2 regions of the Streptococcus pyogenes genome follow, and region 1 is predicted to be linked to the other one. Evidence: predicted binding sites of a transcription regulator. Region 1 holds the regulator's gene; the other holds the start of a gene.

Region 1 (8,062 bases):
TCTATTATGGATGTGGTTGCAGGTTTAGACCGCGGTGCAGACGACTATATTGTTAAACCGTTTGCCATTGAAGAACTACTTGCCCGTATTCGTGCTATTTTCCGCCGTCAAGATATTGAATCTGAGAAGAAAGTGCCTAGTCAAGGCATTTATCGAGATCTAGTTTTAAATCCACAAAACCGTTCAGTTAATCGTGGCGACGATGAGATTTCTCTCACTAAACGTGAATATGATTTGCTTAATATTTTGATGACTAATATGAATCGTGTCATGACACGTGAAGAATTATTGTCAAATGTTTGGAAATATGATGAAGCCGTTGAGACTAATGTTGTAGATGTCTATATTCGTTATCTCCGCGGCAAAATTGACATTCCAGGCAAGGAATCTTATATCCAAACAGTGCGTGGCATGGGATACGTTATTCGTGAGAAATAAGTCATATGGAAAATCAGAAACAAAAACAGAAGAAATATAAAAATTCGTTACCAAAACGACTATCTAATATCTTTTTTGTTCTTTTTTTCTGCATTTTCTCTGCCTTTACACTGATTGCCTATAGTTCAACAAACTATTTCTTATTGAAGAAAGAAAAGCAGTCAGTCTTTCAAGCTGTAAATATTGTTAGAGTTCGTCTTTCTGAGGTGGACTCTAATTTTACATTAGAGAACTTAGCAGAAGTTTTGTACAAAAACGATAAAACACATCTGAGAATTGATGACAGAAAGGGCAGTCGAGTCATTAGGAGTGAGCGCGATATCACAAATACTCTAGATGCGAATCAAGATATTTATGTCTATAACATTGATAAACAGATGATTTTTACCACAGATAACGAAGAATCATCTCCTGGCTTGCATGGTCCTATCGGTCGTGTGTATCACGACCATATCGAAGATCAGTATCGTGGGTTTTCCATGACACAAAAGGTATATTCTAATCGGACTGGAAAATTTGTGGGCTATGTTCAAGTCTTTCATGATTTAGGCAATTATTATGTCATTAGAGCAAGACTGCTGTTTTGGCTACTAGTTGTTGAGTTATTTGGCACAAGCTTAGCCTATTTAATCATCTTAATTACTACGCGGCGCTTTTTGAAGCCTTTACACAATTTACATGAAGTGATGCGTAATATCTCTGAAAATCCTAATAATTTAAACCTGCGCTCAGATATTTCGTCAGGAGATGAAATCGAAGAATTGTCTGTTATCTTTGACAATATGTTAGACAAATTGGAGACACATACTAAGTTGCAATCACGTTTTATTAGTGATGTCAGCCATGAATTACGAACACCGGTTGCGATTATTAAAGGGCATATTGGTCTCTTACAACGTTGGGGTAAAGATGACAGTGATATTCTTGAAGAAAGCTTGACAGCAACAGCGCATGAGGCTTGACCGTATGGCAATCATGATTAATGATATGTTAGACATGATTCGCGTACAAGGCTCATTTGAGGGACATCAAAATGATATGACAGTTTTGGAAGATTCTATTGAAACTGTTGTTGGTAATTTTAGAGTTTTAAGAGAAGATTTTATCTTTACATGGCAGTCAGAAAATCCAAAAACGATAGCCCGTATTTATAAAAATCATTTTGAGCAGGCTTTGATGATTCTGATTGACAATGCTGTGAAGTATTCCCGTAAAGAAAAGAAAATCGCGATTAACCTTTCAGTGACTGGCAAACAAGAAGCTATTGTTAGAGTTCAAGATAAAGGCGAAGGAATTTCTAAAGAAGATATTGAACATATCTTTGAACGCTTTTATAGAACGGATAAATCACGTAATCGAACAAGTACCCAGGCTGGATTAGGGATTGGCTTGTCTATTCTCAAGCAAATTGTAGATGGGTATCATTTACAGATGAAGGTTGAAAGTGAATTAAATGAAGGTTCAGTGTTTATCTTACATATTCCTTTGGCCCAGTCTAAAGAGAGTTAGAGTAGCTTAAGGCATTGTTAATGTGACAGGTATAGTATGTAATCATTAGATAATAGTAGCAGTCTTTTGCCACAACTGGTTAGAAGCTGATGCTATTTTTTTAGCAATGATGGATGACATGAAAGAAATACTGTCAATCGCGATGTCTTTTGTTATCCTTGAGAATATGGTAAAATAGTATATTAGATTAATTTGATAGAATTGGGGTGTTTGCGTGCGTTGTCCAAAATGTAATTACCATAAATCGAGTGTTGTTGACAGTAGACAAGCTGAAGACGGCAACACCATTCGTCGTCGAAGAGAATGTGAACAGTGTCATACTCGCTTTACTACCTTTGAGCGTGTTGAAGAACTCCCTTTATTAGTCATCAAAAAAGATGGCACACGAGAGCAATTTTCTAGAGATAAAATATTAAATGGGGTTGTTCAAAGTGCGCAAAAACGACCTGTCTCGAGCACAGATATTGAAAATGTCATTTCTCGTATTGAACAAGAAGTTCGAACAACCTACGAAAATGAAGTGTCAAGTACTGCTATTGGTAATTTAGTGATGGATGAGTTGGCCGAACTCGATGAAATCACATATGTACGCTTTGCTAGTGTCTACAAGAGTTTCAAGGACGTTGATGAAATCGAAGAACTTTTGCAACAAATTACGAATCGCGTACGCGGAAAGAAAAAACGTTTAAATAATGATGAAACCAATTGATACTTTTACATATCTAAAACGCAACAAAGTAACTCTTGATTCGGTGACTTTAATACAGTTGTACTTTCCAATTATTGGAAGTGACGCGGTCTCTATCTACCAATACTTTATTCACTTTTTTGACGATGGTTTACAACGTCATAAATTCAGCGATATTTTAAATCACCTACAGTTTGGTATGAAACGTTTTGAAGATGCTCTTGCTATATTGACAGCAATGGAATTAGTGAGTGTGTATCAGCTATCAGATACATATCTTATTACGTTGCACCAGCCGCTTAGCCGTGACTTGTTTTTTCAACATCCAGCTTATTCTCGATTATTAGAACAAAAGATTGGAGAGGTAGCTGTCTCTGAGTTGCAGGTAACTGTCCCAAGTCAAGCAAGAAATATTTCTAAGCGATTTTCGGATATTTTTGGGGTGCAAGGAGATTTGACGAACGTACCTCAAAAGCCACAAAAGAATTTTGACCTTTCAAGTTTCCAGCAATTAATGGTTCGTGATGGGTTACAATTTGAAGATAATCAAAAAGATATCATTAGCCTTTACAGTATTGCTGAACAGTATGATATGACGTGGTTTGATACTTATCAAATAGCTAAGGCGACGGCTGTTAATGGGAAAATTCGACCTGAACGCTTATTGGCTAAAAAAAATCAAAGCATGACAAAACCAAGCAAAGAAAATTTTTCACAGGCTGAGCAAATTATTTTGCGAGAAGCAAAGCAAGACAGTGCTTTAGTCTTTTTGGAAAAAATTAAAAAGGCTAGACGTGCAACGATTACTAAGGATGAACGCATTTTATTGCAAACATTGGCCAAAATGAATTTTCTTGATGATGTTATCAATGTCATGGTGCTTTATACCTTTAATAAGACAAAATCTGCTAATTTACAGAAGAGTTATGTCTTAAAAATGGCCAATGATTTCGCCTACCAAAAGGTGTCAACGGCTGAAGAAGCTATAGTGGTTTTGCGAGCCTTCACGGATCGTCAAAGTCGTCGGCAATCAAAAGTAAAAACAAGTCAAAGTAATGTGCCTAAGTGGAGCAATCCTGATTACCAAGAGACAACAAGTCAAGAAGAGCAGGCGAAACTAGATCAGTTCAAACAGGCTGCTTTGAAGAGGTTAGAAAACCTAGGAAAAGGGGGTGACTAGATGGAAAAGATTGGAGAAACCATGGCGAAATTGGGTCAAAACACTCGTGTTAATAGCGACCAGTTGATTCAAACCATTTTAGCGGATCCTGAAGTAGCAAGCTTCATCAGTCAACATCACTTATCTCAAGAGCAAATTAACCTTAGCTTATCTAAGTTCAATCAATTTTTGGTGGAACGCCAGAAGTATCAACTCAAAGATCCCTCTTATATTGCTAAGGGCTATCAGCCTATTCTAGCTATGAATGAGGGCTACGCTGATGTGTCTTATTTGGAAACCAAAGAATTGGTAGAAGCTCAAAAACAGGCAGCTATCTCTGAACGGATTCAACTGGTTAGTTTGCCAAAATCCTATCGCCATATTCATTTATCAGATATTGATGTTAATAATGCGAGCCGTATGGAAGCCTTCTCTGCTATTTTAGATTTTGTGGAACAATACCCATCAGCAGAGCAAAAAGGCTTGTATTTGTACGGAGATATGGGAATTGGCAAGTCTTACTTGTTGGCTGCTATGGCCCATGAATTGTCTGAGAAAAAAGGTGTGTCAACGACCCTTCTACATTTTCCGAGCTTTGCCATTGATGTAAAAAATGCCATTTCAAACGGCTCTGTTAAAGAAGAAATCGATGCGGTCAAAAATGTACCGGTGCTCATTTTAGATGATATTGGTGCAGAGCAAGCCACTTCTTGGGTCCGTGATGAGGTGTTGCAGGTGATTTTACAATACCGTATGTTAGAGGAATTGCCAACCTTCTTTACCTCTAATTACAGCTTTGCGGATTTGGAGCGAAAATGGGCAACCATCAAAGGAAGTGACGAAACTTGGCAGGCCAAACGTGTCATGGAACGCGTGCGTTATTTGGCTAGAGAGTTTCATTTAGAAGGGGCTAACCGCCGTTAAGTTTGAGATAGCAATCAAGAAGAATAGCTACACGTATGAGTGAGTGAAAGAAAAGGAGAATCATGGTTTTACCTACCGTTGCCATTGTGGGCCGTCCAAATGTGGGCAAGTCCACCTTATTTAATCGAATCGCAGGAGAGCGCATTTCAATTGTAGAAGACGTTGAAGGGGTTACTCGTGACCGTATTTATGCTACTGGGGAGTGGCTTAACCGCCAATTCTCATTGATTGATACAGGTGGTATTGATGACGTTGATGCCCCGTTTATGGAGCAAATCAAGCACCAGGCTCAAATTGCCATGGAAGAAGCTGATGTTATCGTTTTTGTTGTTTCTGGTAAAGAAGGGGTGACCGACGCTGACGAATATGTGTCTAAAATTCTGTATCGAACCAATACCCCAGTCATTTTAGCTGTTAATAAGGTTGATAATCCTGAAATGCGTAATGACATTTATGATTTTTATTCACTTGGTTTGGGTGATCCTTATCCAGTTTCTTCTGTTCATGGTATCGGAACAGGGGATGTCTTAGATGCGATCGTTGAAAACTTGCCAGTAGAAGAGGCTGAAGAAAATGATGATATTATTCGCTTCAGTTTAATCGGTCGTCCTAATGTTGGGAAATCTAGCTTGATTAACGCTATTTTAGGTGAGGACCGTGTTATCGCTAGCCCTGTCGCAGGGACAACACGTGATGCCATTGACACGCATTTTACGGATGCTGACGGTCAAGAATTTACCATGATTGACACGGCTGGAATGCGCAAATCTGGCAAGATTTACGAAAATACAGAGAAATATTCTGTCATGCGTGCCATGCGTGCCATTGACCGCTCCGATGTGGTCTTGATGGTTATCAATGCTGAAGAAGGTATCCGTGAATACGACAAGCGTATCGCTGGCTTTGCACACGAAGCTGGTAAAGGAATGATTATCGTGGTTAACAAATGGGATACCATTGACAAGGATAATCATACCGTTGCTAAGTGGGAAGCCGATATTCGTGACCAATTCCAATTTTTGACATACGCTCCGATTATTTTTGTGTCAGCTTTGACGAAGCAGCGCCTCAACAAATTGCCTGACTTGATTAAACGTATCAGTGAGAGTCAGAATAAACGTATCCCATCTGCTGTCCTCAATGATGTTATCATGGATGCTATTGCCATTAATCCAACGCCAACGGATAAGGGTAAACGTTTGAAAATTTTCTATGCCACTCAAGTGTCAGTAAAGCCACCAACATTTGTCGTCTTTGTTAACGAGGAAGAATTGATGCACTTCTCTTATCTACGCTTCTTGGAAAACCAGATTCGCGCAGCCTTTACCTTTGAAGGGACACCGATTCATCTAATTGCTCGCAAACGAAAATAAGAAATGAACATCAACTAAAATGCTGACCTAAGAAATAATCTCATCATTGATAAGGACTGTGTTGTGTATGTTACAGGAGACAGTCCTTTTTATAATACCTTTAAGGGTGTAGACGGAAGATTAGTAGCAAACAAAGAAAAAGGATTTTGACAAGAAATATCAGTCGGTTTTTGCTATAATGAAAGGATAAGCAAAAAGGTGGAAAAATGATGGCTAGATTAATTCCAGGACGAGTAAGGAATGAAGGTATTAAGCTTTATGAGCAAGGTTTAGTTTCATTCCAAGATGATAATAAAGGCATTCTTCAAATAGAAGTGGAGACTTATCAGGTTCAATATGGAGCAGATGATGAGGATATCACTTGTCAATGCGACACATTTCATATGAAACATTATTGCAAGCATATTGCAGCAGTCGAGTATTTTTTAAAAAATGATCAAAAAGGTAAGCTTTTTTTAAAACAGTTAACAAATCAAACAAAAATCAAAGAAACAACAAAGAAAATGACATCTTTTGGTAGCCTCTTTTTAGATAGCTTAGCCATGAATGAAGATGATTCTGTTAAATACAGGCTGTCTGCTCTTGGTAGTCGAAGCCCTTTTTCGTCAGATTACTGGTGGAGTCTGAAAATCAATCGTTTACCAGATGATCGTTCTTATGTGATTCGGGATATTAAAGGCTTTTTGCAGCTTATTAAAAAAGAAGGCTTTTATCAGATTGGAAAAAATTATTTTGAACAACTTTCATGGCTGCAGTTTGACCCATCTAGTCAGGCCCTTATTGAGTTTTTATGGCGCTTAGCATCTGATACTGACAAAGGGGACAACGAGAACATTTTTCCAAATCATGCAAGGCATTTGCGCTTACCTAGTGGTTTTTTTGAAGAAGGTATTCACTATTTGACGTCACTTTATGACTTTACTTTTGAGGGGCCTTCTCAAACTTATCATCATCTTTTTGTCCGTTCTTTGGAAGCAGAGGCAGGCCTTTATGAGTTTAAAGTGGAAGTGCATCGCAAATCTATTGAATTGCAAATTGCTGAAAAAAATGTGCAATACCTCTTTGATAATGACTATCTTCTTTATCAAGATACCTTTTATCACTTGACGTTAAAGCAACGAAAAATGGTTCAGGCTATTCGTAGTCTGCCCATTGAGGCCGACTTGGCTAAACATATTCATTTTGATTTGGATGATCATGCGAAATTAGCTGCAAGCTTATCAGATTTTAAACAGATCGGTCTAGTAGAGGCTCCTAAAAGCTTTGCTATTAGAGACTTTGAGGTGACTTTTCAATTTGATTTGTTAAATCGAGATGAAATCAGTTGTCAGCTTATGTTTGATTATGGCAATTACCAAGTTAGTGACAAAGCAAGTTTAGAAGCACTTCCTTTTGCTAGTCATTTAAAAAAAGAAGAAAAAATCAATCGTTCTTTACTTGCTTTTGGCTTCTCGCCACAATTTTACTCAAAAAAGCGACTAACAAGTGCAAAAGAGCTCTATACTTTTTTTGAAGAAACAGTTCCATGTTTTGAGCGCTTAGGTAATGTTGCGTTGAGTACAGCTATCCAAGCATTACAAGTGAAAGAAATGCCCAAGATCGCTATTAGACGCAATCAGGGATTACTAGATATTTCGTTTGATTTTTCAACCATTATTGAAAATGATATTGACCAAGCTGTTACAGCTCTTTTTCAAAATAATCCTTATTTTGTGAGTCAAACGGGTCAATTAGTGGTTTTTGATGATGAAACTCAAAAAGTTAGCAAAAGTTTACAAGAATTAAGAGCAAGACAGCTAAAAAATGGTCACTTGCAACTGGATGGCATTAGAGCTCTACAAGTATCCAAACTTTTTGAAGGCATGACATCTGTTCATTTTTCAAAGGAATTAGAAGAGTTAGCCTATCATTTGCAGCATCCTGAAACTTTTTCAATAAAACCGTTACCAGTTAAGGCTCAAATGCGAGATT
Region 2 (8,062 bases), 880 kb from region 1:
AAATCAGCAGCTGATGTATCAATTAATGGTGTAATATCAGCATCGTCTTCAGGCATTCCGACACTTAGTTTTTCAACAAGTGTTTTAATCTCAGCCGCCAATTGATCCGCCACCTTGTCCATCACAAGAACACGTTTAACCGCTGTACAACGTTGGCCTGAGTAACCAAAAGCACCGGCTACAATATTTTTCGCTGCTAAAGCAAGATCTGCATCTTCCAAAACGATAGCAGAATCCTTACCGCCAAGCTCAAGCATAATTGGTCGCATACCCGCTAATTTACCGATTCCTTCCCCAATTGGAGTAGAACCTGTAAAGTTGATAAAGCTAACCGCTTCGTGCTCAACGATATAATCACCGATAACAGAACCTCGCCCTGTAATGGTATTAAAGACACCTGCTGGAATACCAGCTTCTGCAAAAGCTTCTGCTAGTAACAAACCAGAAATAGAGCCTTGTGTTGGTGGTTTAAGAGCAACAACATTTCCTGCAATAAGAGCTGGAGCAATTTTAGAACCTGCCAAGTTAACGGGATAATTAAAAGGTGAGATGGCAAGAACTAAACCAACTGGTTCACGACGAACAATAGCAATCTTCTTCTTACTTGCAGCTTCGAAGCTACCACCTTCAAGAACTTCACCTTCCATACGAAGCCCTTCTTCTGCTGCATAATTAATGATTTCAGCGGTACGAATAACTTCACTGACAGCTGCCTTGTGACCTTTGGCTACTTCTTTTGAAAGAATCGCGCCGATCTTTTCAGCATCACGTACTAAAATATCAGCCGCTTTATGAAGGTAAGCTGCACGTTCCACATAAGACAAAGCGCGCCAATCTGATAGAGCCTTTTTAGCTGAAGCGTAAACAGCATCTACCTCTGCCTGCGTCATCGCTGGAACTGATCCTAACTCTTCACCTGTTGCTGGTGCGTAAATGGTAATCTCGTTTTCTGATAGTTTCCATTCACCGTTCACTAAATTTTTATATTGTTTTGCCAACGTTTTATCTCCTTTTATGATAGTAATCTTATTCTATCACTTTTCCGATATAATTCAAGATTTGGCTATACTAAATATCTGAAAATTCTGATAATTATTTGATAACTCAAATGATTTCACACCAAAAAGTAATTGTATTTTTAGCTAGCAAAAAAGAGCTGGTTTAAACCAACTCTTTAACCCTTTAATCTTCAGAAACGTATTCTTTAGAAAGTTCAAGAACTTCTTCTGCTGTTGAACATTCTGTAAGCGCACGATTTGCATATTCTTCCATCTTAGCAGAGTCAAGTTTCTTCATTAAACTACGCGTACGAAGTACTGAAGTTGCTGACATAGAAAACTCATCCAAGCCCATTCCGACAAGAAGTGGAACAGCTTGTTGGTCACCTGCCATCTCACCACACATACCTGCCCATTTACCTTCAGCGTGCGCTGCTTTGATCACATTGTTGATCAAACGTAATATTGATGGGTTGTATGGTTGGTAAAGGTATGATACTTGTTCGTTCATACGGTCTGCTGCCATAGTGTATTGGATAAGGTCGTTTGTTCCAATTGAGAAGAAATCAACTTCCTTAGCAAATTGGTCTGCAAGCATAGCAGCTGCAGGAATCTCAATCATGATACCAACTTGGATGTCATCAGCAACCGCAACGCCTTCTGCAAGCAAGTTTGCTTTTTCTTCGTCAAAGACTGCTTTTGCAGCACGGAATTCTTTAAGAAGCGCAACCATTGGGAACATAATACGAAGTTGTCCGTGAACAGAGGCACGAAGAAGCGCACGCATTTGTGTGCGGAACATGGCATCCCCAGTTTCAGAGATGGAAATACGAAGAGCACGGAAACCAAGGAATGGATTCATTTCTTTTGGAAGGTCAAAGTAAGGAAGTTCCTTGTCGCCACCAATATCCATCGTACGAACCACAACAGGTTTGCCATTCATGCCTTCAAGCACTGCCTTGTAAGCTTCGTATTGTTCGTCTTCAGTTGGGAAGTCTTGAGAATCCATGTACAAGAACTCAGTACGGTAAAGGCCAACAGCTTCAGCACCATTGTCATTAACACCTTCAACGTCTTTAGGCGTACCGATATTAGCAGCCAATTCAAAGTGTTTGCCATCAGCTGTTTCAGTGTGCGCATCTTTAAGGAGAGACCACTCTGCTTTTTGTTTGGCATAAGCCGCACCAGCTTCTTTAAAAGCAAGTACTTGATCTTCGCTTGGATCGATAATCACTTCACCAGTGATACCATTAACGGCAATCACATCACCATCTTTAACACGTTTTGTAATATCATTTGTTCCAAGTACCGCAGCGATCTCAAGTGTACGTGCCATGATAGCTGAGTGACTTGTACGACCACCGATATTTGTAACAAATGCTTTTACAAATTGTTTGTTAAGTTGAGCAGTATCTGAAGGTGTCAAATCGTGTGCGATAACGATTGATTCTTCATTGATTGTAGCTGGATTTGGAAGTTTTACACCTAAAAGGTGAGCCAACACACGTTTTGCAACGTCGCGGATGTCCGCTGCACGTTCTTGCATGTATGGGTTATCTTCCATGCCTTCAAAGATGGTGATGAACATGTCAGTCACTTCTTTAAGACCTGTTTCTGCATTCGTTTGTTTTGCGCGAATCGTTTCTTTAACCTGGCTGATCATTTCTGGATCAGCAAGAACCATCAAATGGGCATCAAAAACGGCTGCTGCTTCTTCACCTAAGCTTTCTACTGCATTTTCACGGATAACAGAAAGCTCGTCTTGTGCAGCTTGGAGTGCAACATCAAGGCGAGCTTCTTCTGCATTTGTATCTGCGACTGTAACAGTCTCAAATGACAAATCCGGCTGAACTAGTAGATATGCTTTAGCAACAGCAACGCCGTCTGAGGCTGCAATTCCTTTAAGCATTTCTGTCATAGTCTTATGCCAATCCCTCTTTAGTCATTGTTTCTTCAATTGCTGCAATGGCATCTTCAGCATCTGCACCTTCAGCTGAGATAGTAACATCTGCACCTTGACCAACACCAAGACTCATAACACCCATGATTGATTTTAGATTTACTGCTTTACCTTTGTAGTCAAGAGTGATGTCTGAAGCAAATTTGCTAGCTGTTTGAACAAGCAAAGTCGCTGGACGCGCATGAATACCTGTTTCTGCAACAATGTGAAAGTCTTTTGAAGCCATAGTATGGTTCTCCTTTTAAGTTGTGTATTTTTGAGCCATCACATGATAACCCTTACAACAACCGATTATAGCACAATGCTTTTTTATTTTCAAGATTAAATATTTAAACGACAAAAAATGTGAAATTATTTTCTTTTATTTTCACGTTTTTCACAATTTATTTTTCAGACTTTAATGCTTTATTAAAACTGCTTAACTTCTATCACCAAAACGCTAGAGCTCTAACCATAAGAATCCAGATTGACACAATATTTAGGTTTCTGTTTTTTATTTCAACACAATATGTTGTGTTTCAGATAAGTTTATAGCTTGCTTTTTAGCTTTATTTTTTATATGCTATTATAGTAATTCCATTTAAGATGGAACCATTACTAATTTTAGAAGGACAAGACATGATTACAGTATATTCCAAAAATAATTGCATGCAGTGCAAAATGACTAAGAAATTTTTAGAACAACACGGAGCCAACTTCCAGGAAATTAATATCGATGAACATCCTGAAAAAGTGGATTATGTGAAAAGTCTTGGCTTCACATCTGCTCCTGTTATCGAAGCAGATAACCTCGTATTTTCTGGCTTCCAACCTGCAAAGTTAAAAGAATTGATTTAATAAGACAAGGAAAAATAATATGAGTCTCAAAGATCTTGGCGATATTTCATATTTTCGCCTAAATAATGAAATTAACCGTCCTGTTAATGGTAAAATTCCACTTCATAAAGACAAAGAAGCTTTAAAAGCTTTTTCCGCTGAAAATGTGCTGCCAAACACCATGTCTTTTACTTCCATTACGGAAAAAATTGAGTATTTAATCTCAAATGATTACATTGAATCAGCTTTTATTCAGAAATACCGCCCTGAATTTATTACTGAATTAGATAGCATAATCAAATCAGAAAATTTTCGCTTTAAATCATTTATGGCAGCCTACAAGTTCTACCAGCAATACGCCTTAAAAACAAATGATGGAGAGCATTATTTAGAAAACCTTGAAGACCGTGTCTTGTTTAATGCTTTGTATTTTGCAGATGGTCAAGAAGACTTAGCAAAAGATTTAGCCGTTGAAATGATTAACCAACGTTACCAACCGGCTACTCCTTCCTTTTTAAATGCTGGTCGAAGCCGTCGTGGTGAATTGGTCTCTTGTTTCTTGATTCAAGTAACTGATGACATGAACTCTATCGGACGTTCTATCAACTCTGCTTTGCAATTATCCCGTATTGGTGGAGGAGTTGGGATTACCTTGTCTAACCTCCGTGAAGCTGGCGCACCAATCAAAGGCTATGCTGGTGCAGCCTCAGGAGTTGTTCCTGTTATGAAATTATTTGAAGATAGTTTTTCTTATTCAAATCAACTTGGGCAACGTCAAGGAGCTGGTGTTGTTTACCTAAATGTTTTTCATCCTGATATCATTGCTTTCTTATCTACTAAAAAAGAAAATGCCGATGAAAAGGTGCGTGTTAAAACCTTGTCACTAGGGATTACCGTTCCTGATAAATTCTACGAATTAGCTCGTAAAAACGAGGACATGTATCTCTTTAGTCCTTACAATGTTGAAAAAGAATATGGCATTCCCTTTAACTATCTCGACATTACCAATATGTACGATGAGTTAGTGGCGAACCCTAAAATTACTAAGACTAAAATTAAAGCTCGTGATCTTGAAACAGAGATTTCAAAATTACAACAAGAATCTGGTTACCCTTATATCATCAATATTGATACAGCTAATAAAGCTAATCCTATCGATGGAAAAATCATCATGAGCAACTTGTGTTCTGAAATTTTACAAGTTCAAACACCTAGCCTTATCAATGATGCGCAAGAGTTTGTAGAAATGGGAACTGATATTTCATGTAACTTAGGTTCCACTAATATCCTGAACATGATGACCTCACCAGACTTTGGCCGTTCTATTAAGACCATGACACGTGCCCTAACTTTTGTTACTGATTCATCAAGCATTGAAGCTGTTCCAACCATTAAACATGGCAATAGCCAAGCTCATACTTTTGGCCTTGGAGCTATGGGACTACATTCTTACCTTGCTCAACATCATATTGAATATGGCAGTCCAGAATCCATCGAGTTTACTGATATTTACTTTATGCTCCTGAATTATTGGACCTTGGTCGAATCCAATAACATCGCTCGTGAGCGCCAAACTACCTTTGTTGGCTTTGAGAACTCTAAGTACGCTAATGGTAGTTACTTTGATAAATACGTTACAGGACACTTTGTTCCAAAATCTGATTTGGTGAAAGATCTGTTCAAAGACCATTTTATTCCGCAAGCTTCAGATTGGGAGGCTCTTCGCGACGCCGTTCAAAAAGATGGTCTTTATCATCAAAACCGACTAGCAGTTGCTCCAAATGGCTCTATTTCTTATATCAATGACTGCTCTGCTTCTATTCACCCAATCACACAACGCATCGAAGAGCGTCAAGAAAAGAAAATTGGTAAAATCTACTATCCTGCAAATGGTTTGTCTACGGATACCATTCCTTACTATACATCTGCTTACGATATGGACATGCGCAAAGTTATTGATGTCTATGCCGCTGCGACCGAACATGTGGACCAAGGCTTGTCATTAACTCTATTCCTTCGTAGTGAGTTGCCTATGGAGCTTTATGAGTGGAAAACACAAAGCAAACAAACCACTCGTGATTTATCCATCTTACGAAACTACGCTTTCAATAAAGGCATTAAATCTATCTACTATATCCGTACCTTTACGGATGATGGGGAAGAAGTGGGCGCAAACCAATGTGAATCTTGTGTCATTTAATTGGTTAAGAAGTAATGATGCTAAAGCATCTATTACTTCTACGGCAGTCGCTTTAGGCGATCTGCCTAAACCACTCACTAACTACGTAAGGAAAGTATTATCGACTTTCCTTACTCCGTGTCGTAATTCCTCGATATGCCCTAATGATGCTAAAACATCTATTACTTCTTGGGCAATCGCTTTAGGCGATCTGCCTAAACCACTCACTAACTCATTCGTTACCCTTTTGAATCTATTTAAACTTATTATTACCGGTAGAACTTTGGTCGGTTCTACTGGTTTATCTCGATATCCTTAACGCACTTTACTACTCTTTAGGAGATCATTTTTCTATGACTACATATTATGAAGCAATTAACTGGAATGAAATCGAAGACGTCATTGACAAGTCAACTTGGGAAAAGTTGACCGAACAATTTTGGCTTGATACCCGTATCCCTTTATCAAATGACTTAGACGATTGGCGCAAACTTTCTCTTCAAGAAAAAGATCTTGTTGGCAAGGTTTTTGGAGGATTAACCCTACTTGATACCATGCAATCAGAAACTGGTGTCGAAGCTATTCGTGCTGATGTTCGCACTCCTCACGAAGAAGCTGTCTTAAACAATATTCAATTCATGGAATCTGTTCACGCTAAATCTTATTCGTCTATCTTTTCAACCTTAAACACCAAAAAAGAAATTGAAGAGATCTTTGAGTGGACTAATAATAATGAGTTTCTTCAAGAAAAAGCACGTATTATCAATGACATTTACGCTAATGGAGATGCCTTACAAAAGAAAGTTGCCTCAACATATCTCGAAACTTTCCTTTTTTATTCTGGCTTTTTCACCCCTCTTTACTATTTGGGAAATAATAAGCTAGCAAATGTTGCTGAAATCATTAAACTAATTATTCGTGATGAATCTGTACATGGTACTTATATCGGTTACAAATTCCAGCTTGGTTTTAACGAACTACCAGAAGATGAGCAAGAGAATTTTCGTGATTGGATGTATGACCTCCTTTATCAGCTGTATGAAAATGAAGAAAAATACACCAAAACGCTTTATGATGGCGTAGGGTGGACTGAGGAAGTTATGACCTTTTTACGCTACAATGCTAACAAAGCTCTTATGAATTTAGGACAAGATCCTTTATTCCCAGATACTGCAAACGATGTTAACCCAATTGTTATGAATGGTATTTCAACAGGAACATCAAACCATGACTTTTTCTCACAGGTAGGGAATGGCTATCTTCTTGGTTCTGTAGAAGCTATGTCTGATGACGATTATAATTATGGACTCTAATAGTGCTCACGAGACTGATAATCTATCAGTCTCTTTTCTTAACTTTTGTTATAATAGTCTTATGAAACGACACTTTTTACTCTTGACCTTTTACCTCTTTTTAACAGGTTTAACAGCTGGCCTTGTTGCTTTTATCTTAACAAAAGCCATTCACCTGATTCAGTCCCTCAGTTTTGGATTCAGTCAAGGTTCTTTTAGCACTATGATTGCTAGTGTTCCACCACAAAGACGAGCTCTTTCACTCCTCTTTGCTGGACTTCTTGCAGGTCTTGGGTGGCACCTATTGGCTAAAAAAGGAAAGGACATTCAATCTATTCAGCAAATCATTCAAGATGACATCTCATTTAGTCCCTGGACACAGTTTTGGCATGGTTGGCTCCAATTAACGACCGTATCTATGGGAGCTCCTGTCGGCCGAGAAGGAGCTTCACGGGAAGTCGCTGTTACCTTGACGTCTCTTTGGAGCCAAAGATGCAACTTGTCAAAAGCCGATCAAAAACTTTTATTAGCCTGCGCTTCTGGCGCTGCCCTTGGTGCTGTCTACAATGCTCCCTTAGCCACTATTTTATTTATCTTAGAAGCTATTCTTAACCGTTGGTCCCTTAAAAATATATACGCTGCCTGCCTAACGAGCTATGTGGCTGTGGAAACAGTTGCTTTATTACAAGGCCGACATGAGATTCAATACCTAATGCCTCAGCAACATTGGACGCTAGGAACCCTTATTGGGTCCGTCCTGGCTGGTCTTATCCTTTCCCTCTTTGCTCACGCTTACAAACATCTTTTGAAACACCTT

What was found. Region 1 encodes NrdR, which represses ribonucleotide reductase genes. Its sites were predicted from a motif close to ACACNATATATNGTGT; they were not measured.
Region 2: a site for NrdR is predicted at 3,460-3,475, ahead of B6D67_RS06275 (redoxin NrdH). Genes of this name have one in related genera too.

What each region holds. Positions count from the first base shown of each region.
Region 1 is NZ_LN831034.1:292,465-300,526, forward strand. It holds gene covR (two-component system response regulator CovR/CsrR) at 1-438, shown strand, start outside; partial or broken gene covS (two-component system sensor histidine kinase CovS/CsrS) at 444-1,947, shown strand; gene nrdR (transcriptional regulator NrdR) at 2,162-2,656, shown strand; gene B6D67_RS01630 (replication initiation and membrane attachment family protein) at 2,640-3,815, shown strand; gene dnaI (primosomal protein DnaI) at 3,816-4,718, shown strand; gene der (ribosome biogenesis GTPase Der) at 4,781-6,091, shown strand; gene B6D67_RS01645 (DEAD/DEAH box helicase) at 6,298-8,062, shown strand, end outside.
Region 2 is NZ_LN831034.1:1,172,426-1,180,487, forward strand. It holds gene B6D67_RS06260 (NADP-dependent glyceraldehyde-3-phosphate dehydrogenase) at 1-998, opposite strand, end outside; gene ptsP (phosphoenolpyruvate--protein phosphotransferase) at 1,183-2,916, opposite strand; gene B6D67_RS06270 (phosphocarrier protein HPr) at 2,921-3,184, opposite strand; gene B6D67_RS06275 (redoxin NrdH) at 3,577-3,795, shown strand; gene nrdE (class 1b ribonucleoside-diphosphate reductase subunit alpha) at 3,815-5,974, shown strand; gene nrdF (class 1b ribonucleoside-diphosphate reductase subunit beta) at 6,307-7,266, shown strand; gene B6D67_RS06290 (chloride channel protein) at 7,328-8,062, shown strand, end outside.